One region of the Ochrobactrum teleogrylli genome, then DNA from elsewhere that is predicted to be linked to it. Evidence: predicted binding sites of a transcription regulator. Region 1 holds the regulator's gene; each other region holds the start of a gene.
The links. Region 1 encodes PhoB, which activates phosphate uptake and scavenging genes when phosphate is short. Its sites were predicted from a motif close to TGTCATNNANCTGTCAT; they were not measured.
Positions count from the first base shown of each region.

Region 2: WIX40_RS15860 (YdcH family protein) is a predicted target of PhoB. The motif match lies at 2,399-2,415, and genes of this name have one in related genera.
Region 3: WIX40_RS05365 (alkaline phosphatase) is a predicted target of PhoB. The motif match lies at 2,505-2,521, and genes of this name have one in related genera.
Region 4: olsB (l-ornithine N(alpha)-acyltransferase) is a predicted target of PhoB. The motif match lies at 2,562-2,578, and genes of this name have one in related genera.

Region 1 covers NZ_JBBHKQ010000001.1:2,970,189-2,974,401, reverse strand. The annotation lists gene pstB (phosphate ABC transporter ATP-binding protein PstB) at 1-325, shown strand, start outside; gene phoU (phosphate signaling complex protein PhoU) at 421-1,143, shown strand; gene phoB (phosphate regulon transcriptional regulator PhoB) at 1,286-1,972, shown strand; gene WIX40_RS13890 (cell wall hydrolase) at 2,608-3,555, shown strand; gene WIX40_RS13885 (hypothetical protein) at 3,636-3,914, opposite strand; gene WIX40_RS13880 (aminopeptidase) at 4,081-4,213, shown strand, end outside.
Region 2 covers NZ_JBBHKQ010000001.1:3,396,068-3,400,280, forward strand. The annotation lists gene ykgO (type B 50S ribosomal protein L36) at 1-118, opposite strand, end outside; gene WIX40_RS15850 (5-(carboxyamino)imidazole ribonucleotide synthase) at 353-1,441, opposite strand; gene purE (5-(carboxyamino)imidazole ribonucleotide mutase) at 1,443-1,937, opposite strand; gene WIX40_RS15860 (YdcH family protein) at 2,041-2,244, opposite strand; gene WIX40_RS15865 (YdcH family protein) at 2,612-2,794, shown strand; gene WIX40_RS15870 (MFS transporter) at 3,178-4,213, opposite strand, start outside.
Region 3 covers NZ_JBBHKQ010000001.1:1,152,247-1,156,459, reverse strand. The annotation lists gene WIX40_RS05375 (ABC transporter ATP-binding protein) at 1-174, opposite strand, end outside; gene WIX40_RS05370 (hypothetical protein) at 176-634, opposite strand; gene WIX40_RS05365 (alkaline phosphatase) at 699-2,456, opposite strand; gene repA (plasmid partitioning protein RepA) at 3,347-4,213, shown strand, end outside.
Region 4 covers NZ_JBBHKQ010000001.1:2,744,392-2,748,604, reverse strand. The annotation lists gene mutS (DNA mismatch repair protein MutS) at 1-1,434, shown strand, start outside; gene olsB (l-ornithine N(alpha)-acyltransferase) at 1,509-2,402, opposite strand; gene lspA (signal peptidase II) at 2,703-3,185, opposite strand; gene WIX40_RS12910 (TrmH family RNA methyltransferase) at 3,188-4,081, opposite strand; gene WIX40_RS12905 (RsmD family RNA methyltransferase) at 4,078-4,213, opposite strand, start outside.

The sequences.
Region 1 (4,213 bases):
GGGCACGGGCCTTTCCGGCGGCCAGCAGCAGCGCCTGTGCATTGCACGTGCGATCGCGGTTAGCCCGGAAGTCATCCTGATGGACGAACCCTGCTCGGCGCTTGATCCGATTGCCACCGCCAAGGTGGAAGAGCTGATCGACGAACTGCGCCAGAACTACACCATCGTCATCGTTACGCACTCAATGCAGCAGGCGGCCCGCGTTTCGCAGCGCACCGCCATGTTCCATCTCGGCAATCTGGTCGAAGTGGGCGACACGGAAACGATGTTCACTGCGCCGACGGAAAAGCGCACGCAGGATTACATCACCGGACGCTTCGGCTAACAAACCGGGGGCAGGGGAAAGCAACCCTTGCGCGCGGATTGCGTCAGAACAAACAGAAGTGCGGCTTCCCCGCAATTTATATTACGAGGTCTACCATGCCGTCTCAGCATACCGTTCGTTCCTACGATGAGGAACTGAAGTTTCTCACCCACAAGATCGCCGAAATGGGCGGACATGCGGAACGTATGGTCGAACAGTCGGTCGCAGCGATCGTCAATGCCGACAACGCCCTTGCGCAGCGCGTCATTTCCGACGACCTGATCCTGGATGCCAGCGAGCGCGAAATCGACGACAAGGCCGTGATGATCATCGCCAAGCGCCAGCCGATGGCGGTGGACCTGCGCGAAATCATCGGTTCGATCCGCATTTCCGCCGATCTGGAGCGCGTTGGCGATCTGGGCAAGAACATTGCCAAGCGCGTTGCCGCCGTTTCGGAATCCCGCCAGCCGGTCAAGCTCTATCGCGGTCTGGAAACGCTCGCCGAACTGGCGCTGACCCAGCTGAAAGACGTGCTCGACGCCTATTCGTCGCGCTCGGTGCAGCAGATCAATGTCGTGCGTGATCGCGACGACGAGATCGACGCCATGTACACCTCGCTGTTCCGCGAGCTGCTCACCTATATGATGGAAGATCCGCGCAATATTTCCGCCTGTACGCATCTTCTGTTCTGCGCCAAGAATATCGAGCGCATCGGCGACCATGCGACCAACATCGCGGAAACCGTTTATTACATCGTGACCGGCCTGCAGATGCCTGCCGAACGACCGAAGGAAGACCTGAGCCACGGCATCGTCGTGGATGAGGCACGCAAGCCCTGAGTAAGCGCTGCATTTGAAGCGATCAGGGCAGATTGCCGGATTGCTCCCAAATGCGGTGGAGAATGTGTGAATAGCGCGGCGGCACGCGGTCGATGGGGGGACGTGTATCTTCCGCTCGCCGGTTTAAGATAGGGAATAATGGATGTCACAGGTACCCAAAATCGCTGTGGTGGAAGACGAAGAAGCGCTGAGCGTTCTGCTGCGCTACAATCTTGAGGCCGAAGGCTATCAGGTGGACACGATGCTGCGCGGCGACGAGGCCGAAATCGCGCTGCGCGAGAACGTCCCTGATCTCCTCATCCTCGATTGGATGCTTCCCGGCGTATCGGGCATCGAACTGTGCCGCCGTCTGCGCCAATGGCCGGAGACGGAACGCCTGCCGGTCATCATGCTGACCGCGCGCGGCGAGGAAAGCGAACGCGTTCGGGGTTTAAGCGTCGGGGCCGACGACTATGTCGTGAAGCCCTTCTCGACACCGGAACTCCTGGCCCGCGTCAAGGCGATGCTGCGCCGTGCCAATCCAAGCCTGCTGTCGCATGTTCTGAAAGTAGGCGATCTGGTGCTCGACCGTCAGCAGCACCGCGTTTACCGCAAGGAAAAGGAAGTCCGTCTTGGACCGACGGAGTTCCGTTTGCTCGAATATTTCATGATGTCGCCGGGCCGCGTTTTCTCGCGCAGTCAGCTTCTCGACGGTGTCTGGGGACCGGATATCTATGTCGATGATCGCACCGTGGATGTCCATGTCGGACGCTTGCGCAAGGCCATCAACTTGGGTCGTGCGCTCGATCCGATCCGCACGGTACGCGGCGCGGGATATTCTTTCGGCTGATCGTGCGTCGATAAAAAACTTCTTTTCGAGCCCGTCTTTCCTCATCGAAAGGCGGGCTCGATCACTTTCTGAAGCGCTCTTGCGGCCTGTTATCCTTGCCAGCCGATTCGGTCCGGGAGACGCTGAAACGGCTGTAAATCGCTAATCTCACGGAATGTTACGCTTCTTGTATCAAAGTTGAAGGAACCGGCGCAGGACTTGCTAAAACAGTTACGCCGCAGATTTTCCCAACCTGATGAAGCAAGATATATCAAAATTTTACAGCAGTTGCGAATTAAGGCAGGGTTGTGACCTGTATTGAGGAAATATCATTTCCATCAAATCAAAGGTTTATCTCTTTTCCGCAGGTTCATTAAGAAAATATTAATAGTTTTGAATGGTTTGTGTGGACAATTGCGCTCGTGATTCGGGTTTCATTTGCGACCATTTCGATGGTTTCAGCAATTTCGGAATTTGACCCATTGCCTTTTTTTGGCCTAAAAATTCCAAAACCTTGAAGAAGACGAGCGATGGCAGGTTGTTTGATTTTTGATCTTAGCCTGCTTTGACTTGCACCGCAGCTAGACCCGTATTGGTCATTTTTGGCCTTCGGATCGACTGCTTCAGTTAAGGGTCCTGAATATGAGACTGAGCCGTTGACGCGCGCTGGTAATTGGAAGCTGCCTGTATTGGCAGGACTGCTCGTAGCGCCCTTCGTAGTGACGGGCTGCACGACGACCGGCACCACAGCCAAGACCGAGAAGACGGCGGCCGTAAGTCACGTCAAGTCGGTCAACGGTGTCAAGACCTATACCTATACGGCAAGGGACAAGGAGTGCCTCGAGCGCGCCATGTTCTTCGAATCGAACCGCTCCAGTTCCGATGGTCTGATGGCTGTCGGCACGGTTGTGATGAACCGCCTCGCATCGGGCCGTTATCCCGATACGATTTGCGGCGTCGTCGGCCAGAAGAACCAGTTCGCGCCCGGCGTTCTCACCCGCAAGATGGAATCCAGCAAGCTGCCCGATGTTCAGGCCGCAGCCGACGCCGTGCTGAAAGGCCAGCGCCATCCGAAGCTGAAGAACGCCATGTTCTTCCATACGGCAGGCCTGAAGTTCCCCTACAACAACATGCACTATGTGCTGGTTGCCGGCGGTAATTCCTTCTACGAAAAACGCAATCGCGACGGTTCGTTGCAGAATCCGGTGCCGCAGGAACCATATAACCTCGCGCTCGCCTATTCGCCGCAATCGCCGTCGCTGCCGCAAGACCCGTCCTATGACGTGACCTTGCCGCAGGCGGGACCGGTTCCGGCAGCAGCGCCAACCGTACAGGTCGCGCTGGCGGATGCGTCCAAGATGGAAACCTCTGTGCGTGGCAGCGGCCTTGGACCGCAGGCGCGGGGCAATCGCCTTGCGCATAACAACGATGTAGCGACGGCGCAGCCGCAAATTCAGCAGGTCGCGTCCTATCAGCCGCAATTCGATACGTCGGCACCGGCAAGCCAGCCGCAATCGCTTGGCTATGCGGCGGCAGACCAGAAGCAGGTCGATGCAATCGGCGCATTGCTTCTGTCGCAGGACCGTCCGGAAACGCCTCTATAAGTTGAGTTGAACAGATTTGGTGCGGGCTAATCTTTCCGATTGGCCCGCATTTTTTATTTGAGTTCTGCATTCCATCGCTATTAGCGGGGACGAACCACGACCGGACGATAGATCGGCTGATAGAGCATGATGGGCTGATCGTAGAAATCGACGCGGTTTTCCCAGGCGCGGCGATCCGCCCGGCGGTCGAGATCGAGCCGCTGCAGACAGTTGGCAAATGCGTCGGTCCGTGGCTTGAAGCCATAGCCGAGACATGTCTGTTCGTCGGCGGCGCGGCGCTCTTCCGGTGTCATGGTGACACAACCAGCCAGCAGGCCTGCGAGCCCCAACAAAACAAGTAGTTTCCGGTTCATCGTCATTCGTCCTGTGTAACTGCCCGCTGCTTCAATAATAGCGCAGGTGCATGAAAAAGAGTGGTGAAATTATGCCGTTTGGTAAACTGATAACGAGAGTATAGAACTGATTCCAAACCGCGCTCTTTTTTTAAAGGGACGCGTCTTCGCATCAAAAGAGGTCCCGCAGCTCATGGCTCACGATATGCAAAATCCTGTCATCGATCCGGTAAAGCTCGAACGTCTGGCGGAAGTCGCCGTGCGCGTCGGCCTGCAATTGCGCGAGGGACAGGATCTGATCATCACGGCGCCGGTTGTCGCCCTGC
Region 2 (4,213 bases), 430 kb from region 1:
GACGAGCCTTGTAGCGCGGAGCAGTCTTATTGATGATGTAAACGCGGCCCTTGCGGCGGACCAACTGGCAGTCGCGATGACGGCCCTTAAGCGCTTTAAGCGAGTTCTTGATCTTCATGTCAATCACCGGTCTGGTTGGCCCATCGACATGAACACGCCGCCGGGCTTCATAAAAACAGCGCCCAAGGCGCCAATTGATTACAGACACGGTATATGTGCCTGAAGGGTTGGCCGAAATACACAAGGTTTCGGGTAAATGTCAACTCCTGCGCGGCAGATTCACGGGCGGGAGCCTGAAAATCTTGTCGCAGCGGGCGGAGTCATCGGGAATCGTCCAGATTCCCGACAAAGCCTAGCGCGCGCGGGGCTTGATATGGGTCACATGGCCCATTTTCCGGCCTTCGCGAGCTTCCTTTTTGCTATAGAGATGCAGCACGGCATTGGGTTCCGATAGAATCGCTGGCACGCGATCAATATCGTTGCCGATCAGGTTTTCCATCACGCAATCGGAATGCCGGTCCGTATTGCCAAGCGACAGCCCGGCAACGGCGCGGATATGCTGTTCAAACTGCGAGATCGCGCAGGCGGCTTCCGTCCAGTGGCCGGAATTGTGCACACGTGGCGCAAATTCATTGGCGAGCAGCGAACCGTCCTTGAGGACGAAGAATTCGAGCCCCAGAACACCGACATAATCCAGCGCATGCAAAAGCTTCTCTGCCGCCTGCCGCGCAGCATCCGCCGTCTGTGCGGAAATGCGGGCAGGAACGGTCGATGTCGAGAGAATGCCGTCCTTATGGACGTTTTCGGCGATGTCGAAAATGGCAACATTGCCGCTGCGGTCGCGCGCGGCGATGACCGAGACTTCACGATCGAAATCGACAAACCCTTCGAGGATCGCCGGGGCCTTGTTGATGGCGGTCAGCGCGTCATGGGCAGCTGTTTCGTCCAGCGAAGTCAGGCGCACCTGTCCCTTGCCGTCATAGCCGAGGCGGCGGGTTTTCAGGATACCGCGTTCGCCAAGCGCACCAAGTGCTGCGATCAACGTTTCTTCGTCATCGACCAGACGCCAGGGGGCGGTTTCGATGCCGCTTTCATTGAGGAACTGCTTTTCGTTGAAGCGATCCTGCGAAATTTCCAGCGCCGCTGGTGGCGGCAGGACGATCGCGGTCTCGGCAAGCTTGTCTGCGGCGCTGACCGGCACGTTTTCGAATTCATAGGTAATGACGTCGGAAGCCGCGGCCAGTTCGGCCAGCGCTTTCGGATCGTCATAGGCGGCGACGATCTGGCGGTTGGCAACCTGCGCCGCCGGGCAATCTGCCTGTGGCTCCAGAATGACCGTCTGGAAGCCGAGCCGCGCTGCGGCCATGGCCAGCATGCGGCCCAATTGTCCGCCGCCGATGATGCCGATCGTTGCGCCGGATGTGAGTGCGGATTTTTCCATATCAGACCTCATTGGTAGGACGTTCAGCCACGCTCTCGGTCTGGGCGCTGCGCCACTCATCCAGACGGGCGGCAAGAGCATCGTCGTGCAGCGCCAGAACGGCGGCAGCGAGCAGGGCGGCGTTGACGGCACCAGCGCGTCCGATGGCCAGCGTGCCGACGGGAATGCCAGCTGGCATCTGCACGATGGACAGGAGCGAATCCTGGCCGGAAAGAGCTTTGGACTGAACCGGCACACCAAACACCGGCAGCGGCGTCATGGCGGCGGCCATGCCGGGAAGATGTGCGGCGCCGCCTGCGCCAGCGATCACAACCTTGAAGCCGTCGGCCTTCGCGCCCTTGGCAAAGGCCACCAGCCGGTCGGGCGTGCGGTGCGCGGAAACGATACGGGCGTCAAAGCCGATACCGAGCGCCTCCAGCGTGTCTGCGGCATGGCGCATGGTTTCCCAATCAGACTGGCTGCCCATGATAATGGCGACGTCGGCGGTAACGCTCATTGGTCTTTCCTGCTCCGTTTCATGCTTTCGCGGATGAGATATTGCGTGGGTAAAAATGATAAAGCCGGGCGGACCCCGGCTTTGCTTTCGATATGAGGCGCGATCAGGCGATGATGTCAGGAATGACCTGATCTTCCATTTCCTGAAGCTTGTCCTTGATCGCGAGTTTTTTCTTCTTCATGCGTTGGACGCGCAACTGGTCGCAGCCGACGGCAATCATCGCATTGATCGCCGCATCGAAATCCGCGTGCTCCTGTTTCAGACGTGCGACGGCCAACCTGATCTCGGCCTGTTCCTGATCGGACATGCGAACCCCATTCTGTTGAATAGTTTTACGGGCTGCGCCGAACCTCGTTCAAGGCGCTGCGCAAGCCCGTTTCGGGCGAAGCCCTTATCACATTTTTCGCGATTGGAAAATGCTACCACGACAAATTCGACTTTGCACCAAACTCATGCCAAACTGTCATGGTTCTGTCATGGATGGCGGCTGTCGAAGGCGACAAATCAAAACCGCATGCATGGCAGCCGGGACTGCGTGTTGGCCCGGATAAACAGGAGGTGTGCCGGGCGTTCATGCAGTTAAGCAGATGGAACAACAGCACCTGCCGCAATGGTTGATCTGGGGTCGGTCTGGCTGTTCCGTTATCGTGTGGAAATCAACCAAAGGAGAACTGATGATGGCTATCGAGTCCCATCTTGCCACGCTTGAAAAGAAGCACGGCGCTCTGGAGCAGGAAATTTCCGATGCTTTGGCGTCACCGGCAATGGATGATCTTCACGTTGCGTCTCTCAAGCGCAAGAAGCTTATGCTGAAGGACCAGATAGAGAAGCTTAGATCTCAGGTAACGCGTCACTGACGCAAACCCAAGGGGCATAGACAGGGAAGCCGCAAAGGCGCTTCAAGCCATTTTATATCGGACGTGGAACAGACTGGCTTAAGCCGGGTGTTGCTGCGGCCTGATATAGCGATAAGCATCTCGGCCAGAACGGTCGATGGCGGCAGCGCCTTTGAGAGCGCATCTTGAAAACCGAAAAACGGTTTTCAGAAAAGATGTGCGTTGAAATAGACAGTTAGAGCGCCGATGTGATGAATCAGATCGAACCTCGCTCTCACGGCTGCACCTTGCCCGACCTGAGTTTAATATTGGCGGCTGTGCCACAGCCGCCGAACATTTTGATTCATGTTTTTTCTATCGGCGCGGTTTCAGCGCTATCCCGCTTCTTTCAATAGACGATCAGATCAGCTTTCCGTTTCGGCTCTCGGATCGAGGTTCATCGCTTCCGGTGTCGCACCACGTTCAGATGGCATGCTCTTGAACTGATCCTTCTCTTCCTTGGGAACCGCGGCGCGTTGGCGCGAGCGGAACAGCGCGTAGCCGGTAATCGAAATATGCGCCAGCATGGTTATGGCAAAGAGCCCGGAAGGCCAGAATATATCCATGGCCGCAGCGGCCAGAAGCGGGCCGAGCATGGTGCCGAAACCGTAGAGCAACAGCAGGCCGCTGGAGACTTTCACAAAGCTTTCCGCCGTTGCATGGTCGTTGGCGTGCGCCACGGCGACCGGATAGAGCGCATAGGCAAGCGCGCCGTAGCAGCCCGTCATGACGATGATGACGGAGCCGCTGGTCGGCCCGACGATGAATGCGACGAGGCCGACGAGGGCTGCCAGTGCGGCAACGCCCGCAAGTACAAAACGGCGATCCACCAGATCGGAAATGCGCCCGATAGGGATCTGCATCAATGCGCCTGCCGCAATGGTCACGCTGACCATGAGGGCGATTTCTGTGGTCGATATGCCGGATTTTGCGCCGAAGACAGCGCCAAGCGTGCCCCATGCGCCATTGGCGATGCCGATCAATATGCAGCCGACGAAGGCAGCGGGCGAGTTGCGGTAGAGCGCCTTGAGGTCGAGTTGCACTTCGGTCAGCGGTCTTGGGCTGACGGCTGTTGAAATGGCGGTCGGAATGAGCGCCAGACAGAAGAGAATGCCGCAAATCATGAACAGATGATCGGAGCGCACGTCGCCGCCTGCAACCAGCATCTGGCCGGTCATGGTCGCCCCGTAATTGACCATCATATAGAGGCCGAAAATCTTGCCGCGCGATTCGTTGGTGGCGCGCTCATTCAGCCAGCTTTCAATGACCATGAAGGCGCCGGCCATCGAAAAGCCGGTGAAGGCGCGCAGAATGACCCATATCGTCGCGTCGACGAATATGCCGGAGAGAAGTGCGATGACCGCCGCCGATGCGGCAAAGCAGCCGAAGGCGCGTACATGC
Region 3 (4,213 bases), 1.8 Mb from region 1:
GATCGCGTTGATCAGCGTGCTTTTGCCAGACCCCGACGCGCCTGCGATTGAAAGATGCTCGCCTTGCGGCAAATGGAAATTCTCAATGGCAAGTGCAGGTTCCCGGAGGCCGGGAAACCGCACTTCCAACGCGGAAATATCCAGCGAAAGACCGGAGCCATGGTCAGTCGGCATATCAGACCGTTGTGAAGGAAGCATCGCGCATGCGTAGCTGGCTAACAAATCCTGTTTCAGGATCGGTCCACGACCCGTATTCCAGCGTGCCGCGCGTGAGGATCGGCGCGTTAAACTGCACGAAAGTCTGCTTCGCCGCGAGATAGACCACGACGATATTGTCCGGCCAGTCGGAATCCGACGAGCAGAACGGGCAGATCGACATTGGTATCTCGGTCAGCACGAAGAAATTGGCTTCCGCCTTCAAGGGCGGTGCCATGAAGCCGCTGATGGCAACCTGCTTTCCAGCGGACTGTTTGACCTGATCAGAAAACTCAAGGCCCAGCACGCCGAAGCTCTTATAGAGATTGTTGAAGCCGAGTTGCTCGGCAGCCCGCGCCTGCGGGATAGCTGTCGCCAGCGGCATGGCCAGTGCGCCAAGCATCACTTGTCGGCGGCTAAGATGGTTCCGGTTGAACATCGGACGCTCCATCAATTGCGGACAAGCGGCGCGAGCCGCCTGCCCTGTTTCAGGATAAGCCTTCCTATTCGGACTTCGGCTTGCCAAGAGCAAAAGCATCGGCAAGGACGCGATACACATCGCTCTGTTCCATATAGCCGCGCAGCCCTTCGGAGCCGGGGCCCGTCGCCTGAAGCACGATATCGTCTACCGCGTGAACGCCGGTATCCTCGTCTTTCGGGATGTTGCCCTGCACGAATACCGCGCCCGGCACATCCTTATAGGCTTCATTGGCGACATACTCGCCCTTTTCGTTCTTGATGGCCGGAACGAACGGATCATCCAGCTTCGGCCGGAAGGTTTCATAATGATCCGGGCCGTTATTCGCAGCCATGAACAGGCGGCGCGAAACGTCCACGCGATCCGGATAGCCGTCTCCGTCCTTGTCTTCATAGTTCGGGAAACCAGCCGCATCATAGGTGCCAACCTTGGCGCGCATTTCATCGCCCGGCTTGTCATCATCGACCGTACCGATAATCGCTACGCCATGGGTGTGGTCGCCAGTCACGACGATCAGCGTATCCGGGTTGTTCTTGGCGAATTCCTGCGCCACACCGACAGCCTTGTCGAACTCGATCGTGTCGACCAGCGCCCGCTCCCAGTCGAGCGGGTGGCTCATCTTATCGATCGAAGCGCCTTCCACCATCAGGAAGAAGCCTTCCGGGTTCTTGGAGAGCTTGTCGAGTGCCGCCTTGGTCATGTCGACCAGGCCCGGCTGGTTCGGGAACTTGTCGACAGTGCCCTTCTTCAGAAAGTCGCGATCCAGCGTCACATCCATATTGCCGGTGTGAAACAGGCCAAGCAGGTTCTGCTGGTTGGACTGCCCGGAAGCGGCCAGCTCGTTCTTGTCGGTAACGATGGCATAACCTGCGTCACGGAACAGCTGGATATAATCCTTGTCGTCCTTGCGCTTGGAGCCCGGAACATCCTTACTCAGGAAATAGGCCGAACCGCCGCCCAGAAGCACATCGGGCTTCACATCGTAGAACATGCCGACAATGTCTGCCTTGTCGGAACGCTTGCGCGTGTGGGAAACCAGCGCGGCAGGCGTTGCATCTTCGACTTCTGACGTGGAAACGATGCCGATGGATTTTTTCGTCTGGCGGCGTAGCGCTTCGCCGATTGTTTCGACCTTCGGGTCATCCTGACTCGCCGGAGTGCGGTCAGCATAAACGCCAAGTGCGTTCACCCGCGCTTTGTGGCCGGTCATGTAAGCCGACATGGTGTTGGCGCTGTCGGTCGCAATCGAATGGGTCGATGACGTGCCGATAAAGGCAACCGGCGGAACATCATCCATATTGAGACGGCCATTGGCCTTGCCACCCGCCATGCCCTTGGACATGATGCGCGCGCCGGTGCGATGCGCGACCGAAAGACCATCGGCCACCAGGAAGATGATGTTCTTGGCTTTCGCTTCCGTCGCGGTCGGGTACACATCCCAGGTGACGGTCTTTGTCTCGGCGCCAGCCGTGATTTCAACCTTATAAGCGCCCGGCTCCGCGATTTTCAGATCGCGCAGAATGAGGGCTGAGCCGAGAACCTTGTCCTCGCTCCCCTTTTCTTCCGCAACGAATTCGGCCTTGGCGCCAAATACCGTTTCGTAATCCTTGCCGTTGACGGTTACCTTGACCTCTTCCGGCTTCACCACCTTGTCGAGTTCCACTTTGAAATCGAATGGCGAGCCGACCAGAATCGTGGCCCTGTCGAGCGGATAAATATCGGCGGCATCGGCAGCGCCGCTCAAAATTGTTGCGGACGCGAGAGCGAGCAAAAGCTTACGCATGTTGGAAATCCCTTCCTACAAAGTGTCAGGTCTCCATAAGCAAGCTAGATGACGCGCATATAACGGTTTTGCATTTGTGATCGGAGGCCCACAAAGGCCCGCTTCAACGGCGTGGCAAAAGCGGTAAAAAACCGGTCGTTTCGTCCGCGGAATGGAAAATTTCAATGCAATGAGAATAAACAAGATTTTATCGCATATGAAAGCTAATTCCGCGTTAGGTTTTCCTAGCGCGACTAGTTCAAAACCCGATCTAAAGGGGGGAATTTACCGCTGAGACGAGCTAGGCGCTCTAAAAAGGAATCTCTCTGGCGATGCTTTGGATGGTAGCGCGAAGAAGTTAAAAAATCTACAGCGCTTAACCAAAAAGCACAAAAATCATCGTTCCTTGCGAAAGGGCCAGTGAAACTCGACTGGAAACTCGAATCGTGCATCGGAACTGTTGAACAGCTTTTCCGAGAAAAATCCAGTTCCCGTTGCAGGAGCAATTTGGCTGACGCGCCCCTGCCCTTTTAGCGCTGGTCACTTCATTTCAGTACCACTGTGCGGGGCGCATCCTGCCGGATATGAACCGGACAATCGGACGCCAAGGCGCACTTGACGATTCGGGCATCCATCCCCGCCTAAAAGCGTGGACGATGACAATAAATGACTCCACCTGCGGTCGCCAGCATGCCGCTTGCAATGATAGACTGCCGTCTAATTCCAATAAAAGTCTTTAAAAACAATTCGATAAAGCAATTTGATTCGGAAGGATAAAATTCTTCGTAATTTTTAATTGCCTGCTAACCCTTTGTTAATTCGGGCAGCCCTTGCGATACAAGAAGAATCGGACATAATGACGGTATTTAGGCGGTATTAGTTCCGATGCCGTCACTAGGGATCCCAAGTCAATGAATATCGCAAATTCAACAGCAGCAGTGTCGTTTGACGACATGATATTGACGCAGGGGAGAGAAATCTCTCGCAAGCTCAATCTGCTGCGCCATGAAAACTTCCCACCGGATGCGCGGAAGAATCTGCGTCAGTTTTCTATGGCCGAAGCTGCGTATTTCCTTGGCGTCTCCCCCAGCAATCTGAAGAAGCTACACCTCGAGGGCAAGGGCGTCGAGCCGACTATACTGACAGGTGGACGCCGCGCCTATAGCGTGGACCAACTGCATGAACTGCGTTTGTGGCTTGACCAGAATGGTCGCGCCGAAGTGAAGCGTTATGTTCCGCATCGCCGTGCCCATGAAAAGCTTCAGGTCATCGGCGTTGTGAATTTCAAGGGCGGCTCCGGCAAGACCACGACCGCGGCGCATCTGGCGCAGCATCTCGCCTTGACCGGTCATCGTGTGCTTGCCATCGATCTCGATCCGCAGGCCTCTTTATCGGCACTGCACGGTATCCAGCCAGAGCTGGATGAATTCCCGTCGCTTTACGAAGCCATTCGTTACGATTCCGAAAAGAAGCCCATCCGCGATGTCATTCGCCGGACGAACTTTCCCGGTCTCGATATTATTCCGGCCATGCTGGAGCTGCAGGAATATGAATATGACACGCCTTTGGCCATGCAGAATGGCGGCGAGGGCAAGATGTTCTGGAACCGCATCGCGACGGCTCTGGCCGAAGTCGATGATTCCTACGATGTGGTCGTTATCGACTGCCCTCCCCAGCTTGGCTATCTGACGCTGACGGCATTGTCCGCTGCAACATCGGTATTGATCACGGTTCATCCGCAAATGCTCGACCTTATGTCGATGTCGCAGTTCCTGCTG
Region 4 (4,213 bases), 230 kb from region 1:
GTGCATATCGACCGGGCGCTGGCCGACGAGCTGCCGCTGTTGAAGCGTGACGGCGGTTTTGTGCGCGAGGGCTACAACACCGAACTTGATGAAATGCGCGCCTTGCGCGACCAGTCCCGCCGGGTGATCGCCGGTTTGCAGGCTGACTATATCGAGGAAACCGGCATCAAGTCGCTGAAGATCAAGCACAACAATGTGCTTGGCTATTTCATCGAAGTGACGGCGAATAATTCCGGCGCGATGACCGATACGGATGCCGCCAAGGGGCGCTTCATCCATCGTCAGACCATGGCCAATGCCATGCGTTTCACGACGACGGAACTGGCCGCGCTTGAAAGCAAGATCGCCAATGCCGCCGACCGCGCGCTTTCTATCGAGCTCGCCATCTTTGAAGAACTGACGGCGGAAGCCGTCTCTCATGCCGATGCGATTCGCGCTGCCGCTGCCGCTCTTTCGGTCTTCGACGTTTCGGCAGCGCTTGCCGTGCTGGCCGAGGAACAGGGCTATTGCCGCCCGATGGTCGATGACAGCCTGTCGTTTAACATCGTGGCCGGTCGCCATCCGGTGGTGGAACAGGCGCTGCGCCGTCAGGCGGCCAATCCATTTGTTGCCAATGATTGCGATCTCTCGCCGCAAAGCGACGCTGGCAATGGCGCGATCTGGTTGCTGACCGGGCCGAATATGGGCGGTAAATCGACCTTCCTGCGCCAGAATGCGCTGATCGCGATCCTCGCCCAGATGGGTTCCTTCGTGCCTGCGGGCGCCGCGCAGATTGGTGTGGTGGACCGGCTGTTCAGCCGCGTCGGCGCTTCCGACGATCTGGCGCGCGGACGCTCGACCTTCATGGTCGAAATGGTGGAAACGGCGGCAATCCTCAATCAGGCGGGCGAACGTTCGCTGGTCATCCTCGATGAGATCGGTCGTGGCACTGCCACCTTCGACGGGCTTTCCATCGCCTGGGCAGCGGTGGAATATCTGCATGAGAAGAACCGCTGCCGGGCTTTGTTCGCGACTCACTTCCACGAGATGACCGCACTTTCGGAAAAGCTGGAGCGGCTTTCCAATGTCACGATGCGGGTCAAGGAATGGGACAATGATGTCGTCTTCCTGCATGAAGTGGCCAAGGGTGCTGCCGACCGCTCTTACGGTGTGCAGGTGGCACGGCTGGCCGGTCTGCCGGAAGCAGTCGTCAACCGCGCGCGTGATGTGCTGCACCAGTTGGAAGCTGGCGAAACATCCGGCAAAGCCGACAAACTGATCGACGATCTGCCGCTCTTCTCCGTTGTGCTGCAACAGGAAAAGCCGAAGCCGCAGGCTTTAGCAAAGGACAGCGAACTGGCAAAAGCGGTGGCCGAGATTAGTCCCGACGAGCTGACGCCCCGTGAAGCGCTCGACCTGATCTACAAGCTGAAGGAACTGGCCGGAAAAGCGTGACCGGTTCTGGATGGTTTCCCTCATCCTGAGGAGGCCCGAAGGGCCGTCTCGAAGGGCGAGGGGAAAGATCCAGTTTAGACAAACCGATTGGCTTCTGCGCCATAGTAAGTAATGTAGCGGCTGGAGATGCGCTCGATCGGCAGGATGATGAACACATCGGTTGTGCCGAAGGCCTCATCGATCACCGCGCCGTCGCCGATCATCGCGCCGAGGCGCAGATATCCCTTGACCAGTGGCGGCATGGAGAACAGCGCAACCTTGTTGTTGATCGCTTCCTTCGGCATCAGGTCCATGGCCTGATAGCGATGCGGCAGTGCGCGCACATCCCAGTCGGGCGTGGCGCGGCAATTCTGGTGCAGGAACGACAGGCCGAGCGCGTGGGCGGCAGGAACCGCGCCATGAAACGAAGCGCAGCCGAACATGACGTCAATCGAATGGCGGCGGCAATAGGCCCATGCGCCCTGCCACAGCAGCTCGACGGTGCGCTTTGAACGATATTCCGCCTTCACGCAGGAGCGGCCAAGCTCAAGCAGCTTGAGATTGGGGCGGGACAGCGCCAAGCGCTGCACGTCATATTCATCCGCCGAATAGAAACCGAGCGCCTTGTCGGCCTGATCGCTGCGCATCAGCCGGTAAGTGCCGACGATCTGCTGGTGCTCGGGGACTGGCAGGGCCGTGTCATAGACGAGAAGGTGATCGCAGATCGTGTCGAAACGGTCGGCATCGCGAAGCTCCACGGCCTCGATGGATTCCTTGCGCGCACCCATTTCCTCGAAGAACACGCGGAACCGAAGTTCCTGCGCGGCCTCGATGGCCTCACGGGAGTTTGCAAGTCGCACTTCCAGCGAGCCGATACGTCCGAGAACGATCGGGTCTTCACCGGTTGCGAATAGCGCCTGTTGTGCTTCTAAGCCTGACATGACCGTATCATCAATGATTTGCTGGCCCATTCCAAGCAGTACTGTCATGATGATTCGCTCCTGATTTGTCTATTCACGTATTCCTGAACCTTTTCCCACCGATTAGGCAGTGGAATTGGCCTTCTCATTTATAGGTCGGCGGCGCAGCCTGAACTGCATCTGGCCGACGTACTAGAGAGCGAGTGCTACGTGAGGATGACAGAAGCGTGTCACCAATGTGTCATTTCGGCTGGGCGCCGCTTATCCCCTTCAAAAGTCTTTAAAATTACAGCCTTCACGTTATGCGAAAGCCCAATAACGATCAAGTTACCCGGGTGCCCGCAATATATTGAGGGGCATATGAGTGGCTTATCGGGCAGCGCGTTCGCGCCGCCAGCCGAGGAATTCTTCCAGAATGATCAGCGCCGCGCCGATGGTGATAAAGGTGTCGGCAAGATTGAAGACAGCAAACGACCATGTCGGCAGGTGGAACAGGATATAATCCACCACATAGCCATGCATCACGCGGTCGATCAGATTGCCGATGGCGCCGCCGATCACCAGTGCAAAACCATAGCGCGCAAAGACGCGGTCATGCGCATTGGTCCACCAGAGATAAAGCACGAAGACGATGACCGCAGCTGTCAACGCCACCAAACCCCAATCGTGCAGCCCGGCGAGCATGGAGAAGGCGATGCCTTCATTATGCGTGCGAAACAGCGCCAGAAACGGCAGCAGGTCGATCTGCTGGGCGTAGTCCATGCGGGTTTCGACCAGATGCTTGACGCCCTGATCAATCAGAACCGTGAGAATGACGACGAAAAGCGAGGACAGAACCGCGTGGCGCTTCATGACTAACCTCTTTCGCCGAGGGTAAGCGCCTCACGGCGGATTTCATAGAGCATGACGCCGGTGGCGATGGCGAGATTGAGCGAATCGGCGCGGCCTGCCTGCGGAATACGCGCAAGCTTGTCGCATGCATTGGCGAGATTGTCCGGCAGGCCCTGCTGCTCATTGCCCATCATCAGCACGACGGGCTTGTTGGCATAGGGAATGGTGCGGTAATCGACAGCGCCCTTCAGATGCGTGCCGACGATCAGACCGGAGAAACCCTTGCGCCAGTTGAGGAAGTCATTTTCCGTCGTCTTGTAGAGCGGTACGGAAAAGACCGACCCCATGGTGGCGCGCACGGTTTCGAGCGAATAGGGATCGGTGGTGTCACCGATCAGGATGACGCCTTTTGCCCCGACTGCGTCGGCGGTGCGGATGACCGTGCCGAGATTGCCCGGATCGCGCACGCGGTCGAGCGCGATATAAACATCATTGTGCTTGGGCCTGAGGCTTGCCAAAGGCTGGTATTGCTGTTCGAAAACGCCAACCACCACCTGGGGATTGTCGCGGCGGGTGATCGCGGCAATCACCTTTTCGGTCACTTCCAGCACCAGTCCGCCCTTGGCGAAGGTGCGGGCGGCGACCTGCTCGACCATTTTGTTGCCCTTGCCGGATTTGGCGAAAACCAGCGTCTTGATGCGCCAGTCCTGCTCCAGCGCGTCGATGACGAGCTTCAGCCCTTCGGCGAGGAACACGCCCTGCTGATCGCGGAATTTCTTCAGCGCCAGCGAGCGCAAATCCTTGACGATCGGGTTGGTCAGGCTGGTGACTTCCTTCACCTGACCGACTTTCGAATGCCCACCTGAATGATCACCGCGCGAACCGCTGTTTCTGGAAAAATCGTCGTTACGGCTCATTTGGCTACCCAGCGGCTGAACATGGATGTTGAAAGCGCGCGCCCAGCAGAACGCTCACGCAGAATAAGTTCGCCCGATTCGACTGTGCCGCCAAGGCCGGTGAAGCGGTCGCGCATCAGCTCATGAATCGCG